2 regions of the Butyrivibrio sp. AE2032 genome follow, and region 1 is predicted to be linked to the other one. Evidence: riboswitches for the same ligand, from Rfam matches in the RefSeq annotation. Region 1 holds a riboswitch; the other holds the start of a gene.

Region 1 (3,261 bases):
AGAGAAAAGATACAAAACCGTTATCTTTCCTCGGGCAGAACACCTTTATGCAGGTGACCTTAGCGTCTTCTATCTCTTTGCCTACATCAGCCGTCGTCAGTGTCAGAGGCTTGTCTTTGGGTTCTTTTTTCATGCATATTCTTCCGTGTAAAGACTTTTTCAAATGCTAGCAGAGATATTTCCCGAAAACAACACGCCCGGTTAAAGTTGAGACTGAAACCGGGCGTTATGAATTATATTGTCCTATGAACGGAAGTTATCTGATGCCTGCGAGCTTCTTAATCTCCTCGGCCTTGTCGGTCTTTTCCCAGGGCAGGTCGATATCAGTCCTGCCGAAGTGACCGTAGCTTGCAGTCTTCGCATAGATGGGTCTTCTGAGATCCAGATCCCTGATGATGGCTGCAGGTCTTAAATCGAATACCTTATTGACGATCTCAGTGATCTTCTCATCGTCGATCCTTCCCGTTCCGAACGTATCGACCATTACGGATACCGGCTTTGCAACACCGATAGCATAAGCAACCTGTACTTCACACTCCGATGCGACTCCTGCCGCAACGATGTTCTTTGCGATATAACGCATCATGTAGCATGCGGAACGGTCGACCTTCGTGGGGTCCTTTCCGGAGAAGCATCCGCCGCCGTGACGCGCAAAACCGCCGTATGTATCGACGATGATCTTCCTTCCGGTAAGTCCGGAGTCGCCCTGAGGTCCGCCAACCACGAATCTTCCCGTAGGATTGATGTAGATCCTCGTGTTCTCATCGATGAGCTCCGCAGGGATAACGGGCTTGATGACGTTCTCTTTGATGTAATCCACAAGGTATTCGAGAGTCACGTCTGCGCTGTGCTGAGTAGAGATAACTACCGCGTCGATCCTCTTCACCTTGTCGTTCTCATACTCAACGGTTACCTGTGACTTACCGTCAGGCCTTAAGAAATCCGCACCGTTCTTGCGAACTTCGGTAAGGCGGATCGTAAGCTTGTGTGCAAGAGATATCGGCATCGGCATAAGCTCAGGTGTGTCATCGTTTGCGTAACCGAACATCATGCCCTGGTCGCCTGCTCCTGTATCGAGTTCCTTTTCGCCGCCGTGACGAGCCTCATATGACTCGTTGACGCCCATTGCGATGTCGGGGGACTGCTCATCGATCGATGTGAGCACTGCGCATGAATTGCTGTCGAAACCCATATCGCTGGAGTTGTATCCGATCTCTTTGATCTTGTTCCTTACTATCGAGGGAATATCGACATAAGCCGATGTTGAGATCTCGCCCATGACGAGTACCATACCCGTAGTCGTGCAAGTCTCGCATGCGACTCTTGCCGTGCTGTCCTGCTCAAGTATCGCATCGAGCACGCTGTCAGAGATCTGGTCGCAGATCTTGTCGGGATGTCCCTCCGTAACGGATTCAGAAGTGAACAGCCAATTTCCTTTTTTATTTCTCATTGTCTTTCCTTTCCGTTCAATGCCTTTGTTAAAGAAAAAACCTTCCCCCGAAAGGAGAAGGCCAACGTCTTTTTATAAACGATCCTCATCTTTCAGGTTTCCCTGCCGGAATTGGCACCGCTGCTTTCCGCGGTTGCCGGGTTCTTAACGGGCCGGTCCCTAGAACCTCTCTTGATAAGCAATGAACTTGTTTTTTATTGTGAGATGATTTTACTTATCCTCACCCCCTTTGTCAATTGTCCCGGTGCATATGACGGCAAGGTTTGAAAAATTCTTTTCGAAAACAGTTACGGAATGCCGAAACGTTAATAATATTAATTAATTTATTACCCTGCGAAAACCGTGTTTCATGGCATCTTCCGTTGTCGTTTTTGTCGTATTTTGTCGCTTTTATCAAAGGCTTGCCGGCCTTACAATCCGGCTTATCAACCAATGACGCAAGGAGGAACAGAATATGGCTTTCACGATAAAGATCTACGAGAAGAACGGATATATCTATACGCTTCTCAAAAAGCGCCTGAGCAGTTTCTTCCCTGACGCCTATATCGTCGATCCCTACCTTGAACCAGATGATCTGGACGACCGTTTCAGCAGCTATACCAAGGTCATATACGATCCTGCTGACATGAATGAAGAACAAGCTTTTTCACATACAACCTCTCCAATAAGGCTTACGGAAGACGGCGGGGCGATAGACTGTGCCAGACTCATACACCTGTTACGCACACCTATGGAAACACCCACAATACCCGGCCCGGTCAAAGGAACTCTCTCCGCCGTCATTCCGTTCGTCTACACAGACGTAAGGGACAGATTCATATGCGAACTGTCTGACAGTTTCAGAGGTGCCGACATCAACATCAGACTCGATTTCACGAGCAAACTGAGAGCATTATGGAAAGGATCTTCGGGATGCAACATGACTTCGCTTCTCGAAGCCTGCAGATCAAAAAGATTCACACCCGAAGATATTCTCAAGTACTGCAATATGGATGACCTCGGTTTTCTCACTCCGGGAAGCTGTACAAATTACGACGATGTCTACGATCTCGGAGCAGGACGCTCTGTCACACTCATGAACCTCGCGGCGGAACTCGTGCATTCAAAGACAAGATCGGTCAACGTTCTGGCCGTCATTGAAGGCTTCAGGACAAAGGATCTTCCCGAACTGCTCTGCGGATGCGACATGGTATACATACTCCTGCCGTCTAAGACCGCTAGCGAAGATCCCGGAGCACAGGATCTCATATCAATGCTTAAAAAGATCCTGGGACCGGAGAGGATCACGGTTTATTACGCAGCCGGTCCCAATGAGACCGGCGATGAAGAGAACATCGGTCAGAGGGAAATTGCCGTATGACGCCTTCAAGGACCGGTACTGTCGACATAAAAGAGCAGATAACATATTGCGTCCTTAATACCATCTCGGGCGAGACAGATCCTTCTGACGAGAAACTCCGCGAGATAATCTCAGATGTGATATCAGAAAACACTTCCTGCAGGATGAGCCTGGACGAAAAGCGCGAGATGGCTCAGTCTGTCTTCAATTCTCTCAGGAGACTGGATGTGATCGAACCACTGATGGAGGATCCGACGATCACGGAAATAATGGTAAACGGACCATATAAGATCTTCTACGAAAGAAACGGAAAACTATACAGATCAGACTTAGCTTTCCGTGACGAGGAATCACTCAAGACCTGCATCTCCTGCTTCTTTGCAAACCAGAACAGACCGTTGAACGAAGCATATCCGATAGCGGACTTAAGGCTGCCTGACGGCTCGAGAGCAAATGCCGTGCTGCCGCCCAT
Region 2 (3,261 bases), on a different contig from region 1:
CAGTAAGATCAAGATTTACCGAGATGCAGTCTTTACCGATATAGGAATAAGAATAGTTTTCCATAAGTGGCCCTCACAGCTTGTATTTCTTATGTTTACGGAATTATGGAATTGTAAACCATAAGAAAAGAATGATCCGTCACAACTTCATTTTATTCTATTTTCGGAACGTTTAGTGAAACATTTTCGATTTTCGTTAGAAATCGCCTTAAAACATTTCTTGTTTTCGTTAGAAACCGCGCCAAAACATTTCTCGTTTTCGTTAGGAGTCCAGTTATCTGGCCAGCACCTTCATTGCCTTTGCATACTTCTTGGCAAAGTACCCGGCGGCAGCATAGCCTCTTTTCTGAGATGCGCTCATGGCAGGTCTGCCTGCTGTGTTTCTTACGTTATTGGTATTCTTCTTCATGACGGATCTCCTCCTTATCATCTGTATCTGCCTATATGATAAAAAGACAGATGGTCGGAAATTGTCGCATCTATCACTTTATAACAAACCCGGAGTAAGCAAAACATCTTGTTGAATATCCCAGGTTGCGGTGCTATATTTCATTTGTAAACTAAAATGGTTTACAAATGAAAAGTTGCGTATATCGATACATCCAAATCGTATTTTTGGCACCTTATAAACCACCTTCAATTTTATTATTTTATTAGCACCTCAACAGTCGTTTTTCAACCCTTGTATGTCCTTTTAATAGGACTGTTTTTCCTTGAAATCCGCAGCAGGCATGCTATACTTAAAGCACCATAAAGAGTACGCGAGGGACAAGCCCGTTGACCGTACAGCAACCTGCCTGGAGCAAGGTGCTAAAGCTTGAATGATGGGACCATTGGTTTTTCCTACCTCCTTTTGTGTGTGTACTGATCCCGTCATTCAAGCAGACGGGATCAAGTATTGAATACGGAGGTAACAAAAATGGGAAAGAGAACAGTAAGCGTAGCAGCAGCGATCAACATCAGATTCACAGGGGAAAACACCACACATAACCTGGGCGTTATGAGCGCCAGGCTTGATAAGAAGCAGTACAACAGGATTAAGGCTTCATATGATACCGGCATATTCCAGTACATGAACGAGGATACCGCCTTGGCCGACCTTATGAAGTTTTTCGACTGGGGCGAGGAAGATAACGACGATCAGAAGATCCTTATCGACTACCCGCTGGAGATCAGGTCAGGCTTTTCTTTCGAGATCCTGCCTGTATTGACCGAAGGCGGCAGCGATGAAGATAACGCTGAAGAAGACGGCAGCTTCGCGGAAACAACAGAAGATGATCTTGACCTTCCCAACGAATGGTTCGACGAAGACAGCGAAGAGTTTAAAAGAAGCGAAGCTTTCGAGGATGCCATGGACGGGCTGAAGGACTGGATGAGGCATAACGGCATGGAAGAAGGGCAGCGTCACTACTGCGTTGAAGACAATAAGGGACGCTACGTCTGTTCTTTGGACATCTCCTGGCCGTTCGGAGTTTTCGGACTTCAGAAAGGATTCACAAAACCATTGTGCATCCTGGCCTGGAACCCGGATGAAGAGAGCATTAAGAAAGCAGAAGAGTTCGGATTCACCTGCTTCACGGACATTGAAGAATTCAAGGACTACATAAGAAAGACATACTTGGGAGCAAGCTGAAAATGTCGCCCGGCATGCGACCAACAGGAATGACGCAGTCGTTATACTGAAGCCATAACAAGAAACAACCATTAAGAGTACGCGAGGGACAAGCCCGGTGACCGTACAGCAACCTGCAAAAGCAAGGTGCTAATGCTTGAACGATGGGACATAAGAATACACCTCTTCAAGGTCCCGTCGTTTAATCAAACAAAGACGAGATCAATAATTTAAAGGAGGTCATATAACATGGCAGGAGACGTAAAGTACATTACAAGGTACCAGAAGGCAAACACGACACAGGTGAACGTACGCCTTAGCAAGAAGTACGACGCCGACATTATCGGGTTCTTCGAGGAGATGGAGGACACCGGCAAGGCTACCTACATTAAGAAGCTTATCCGCGAGGATATGGCGCGCAGGGCGGCCGAGAAGGCAGACGGGGCTTCCGCTGAGGAGGCCGGCGGCGAGGCTGGTGGTGAGCCTAGTGGTGAGGCCGGAACAGAGCCCGCGCCGGAAAAGATACTGACGGTCGCAGAGCTTGCCGTAAGGATCGGTTCGAGCGTTCCGACCGTATCTTCCTGGTACCGATTCAAGAAAGAGAACCCGGAGCATGAGCTGGCAAAGCTTCTTCCCGACTTTTTCAGGAAGGGCGCGCACAGGACAAGATGCTGGCACGAGTCGGACATTGAGAAGCTTCTTAAGTTCAAGGCTTCCATTCCGCAGGGCAGGAACGGCGTCATGGGTTCCATAACGCAGAAGTATCAGAAAAGGAAGTCTGCCGGCAGCGGTGCGCAGGAAACAGCCGGCAGTCACGAAACAGATCACGCAGCATAAGGAGGTAACGGCAATGTTAGGAGCAATCATAGGAGATATAGTTGGAAGCAGATTTGAGTTTGACAGAGGAAACAAGAGCAGGGATTTTAAGCTGTTCACTTCCGAGAGCGACTTTACGGACGATTCTGTAATGACAGTCGCGGTTGCCGAGGCGCTTATGGACGCAGGCAGGGACGCTGACGAGAAGACCGTCAAGAAGCACATTATCCGTTCCATGAAGAAGTGGGGCCAGAAGTACCCCCACGCAGGATACGGCGCGAATTTCATATACTGGGTACTTTCAGATGACCCAGAGCCGTACGGAAGCCTGGGTAACGGTTCGGGCATGAGAGTGTCCGCAGCAGGCTGGCTGTACGACACCATAGAGCGCACCAGAGAGGTCGCGAGATGGACGGCCGAGGTAACGCACAATCACCCTGAAGGAATAAAGGGAGCAGAGTCCACGGCATCCGCCATCTTCATGGCAAGGAAAGGCGCGTCTTTGGATGAGATCCGCGACTATATCGTTAAGGAATTCGGTTACGACCTGTCCAGGACATTGGACGATATCCGTCCCAACTACCAGCACGTCGAAGACTGTATGCACACGATGCCTGAGGCATTCGAGTGCTTCCTTGAAGCTGACAGCTATGAGAGCACGTTAAGGAACGTCATGTACATCGGCGGAGACACTGATACTTTGTGCGCGATTGCCGGTGCCATAGCCGAGGCAAAATGGGGGATCCCGCACGGAATAGACATAGACGCTTATCACTACATGCCGCAGGAGATGGTCGACGTCGTCTTGAGATTCATGAAGTTCAACGGCGGCG

Evidence for each region. Region 1 has a riboswitch for S-adenosylmethionine ahead of metK (methionine adenosyltransferase). Riboswitches for the same ligand answer to the same signal wherever they lie in the genome.
Region 2: linked by a shared signal. The riboswitch ahead of BO18_RS24010 (hypothetical protein) and the one ahead of metK (methionine adenosyltransferase) in region 1 are both predicted to bind S-adenosylmethionine.

What each region holds. Positions count from the first base shown of each region.
Region 1 covers NZ_JNLF01000004.1:103,776-107,036, forward strand. The annotation lists gene BO18_RS32870 (AAA family ATPase) at 1-133, opposite strand, end outside; gene metK (methionine adenosyltransferase) at 257-1,450, opposite strand; SAM riboswitch class I at 1,533-1,631, opposite strand; gene BO18_RS14640 (hypothetical protein) at 1,905-2,810, shown strand; gene BO18_RS14645 (CpaF family protein) at 2,807-3,261, shown strand, end outside.
Region 2 covers NZ_JNLF01000005.1:1,432,777-1,436,037, forward strand. The annotation lists gene BO18_RS24000 (Imm51 family immunity protein) at 1-64, opposite strand, end outside; gene BO18_RS36040 (hypothetical protein) at 275-409, opposite strand; SAM riboswitch class I at 746-831, shown strand; gene BO18_RS24005 (hypothetical protein) at 920-1,633, shown strand; SAM riboswitch class I at 1,699-1,783, shown strand; gene BO18_RS24010 (hypothetical protein) at 1,862-2,449, shown strand; gene BO18_RS24015 (ADP-ribosylglycohydrolase family protein) at 2,463-3,261, shown strand, end outside.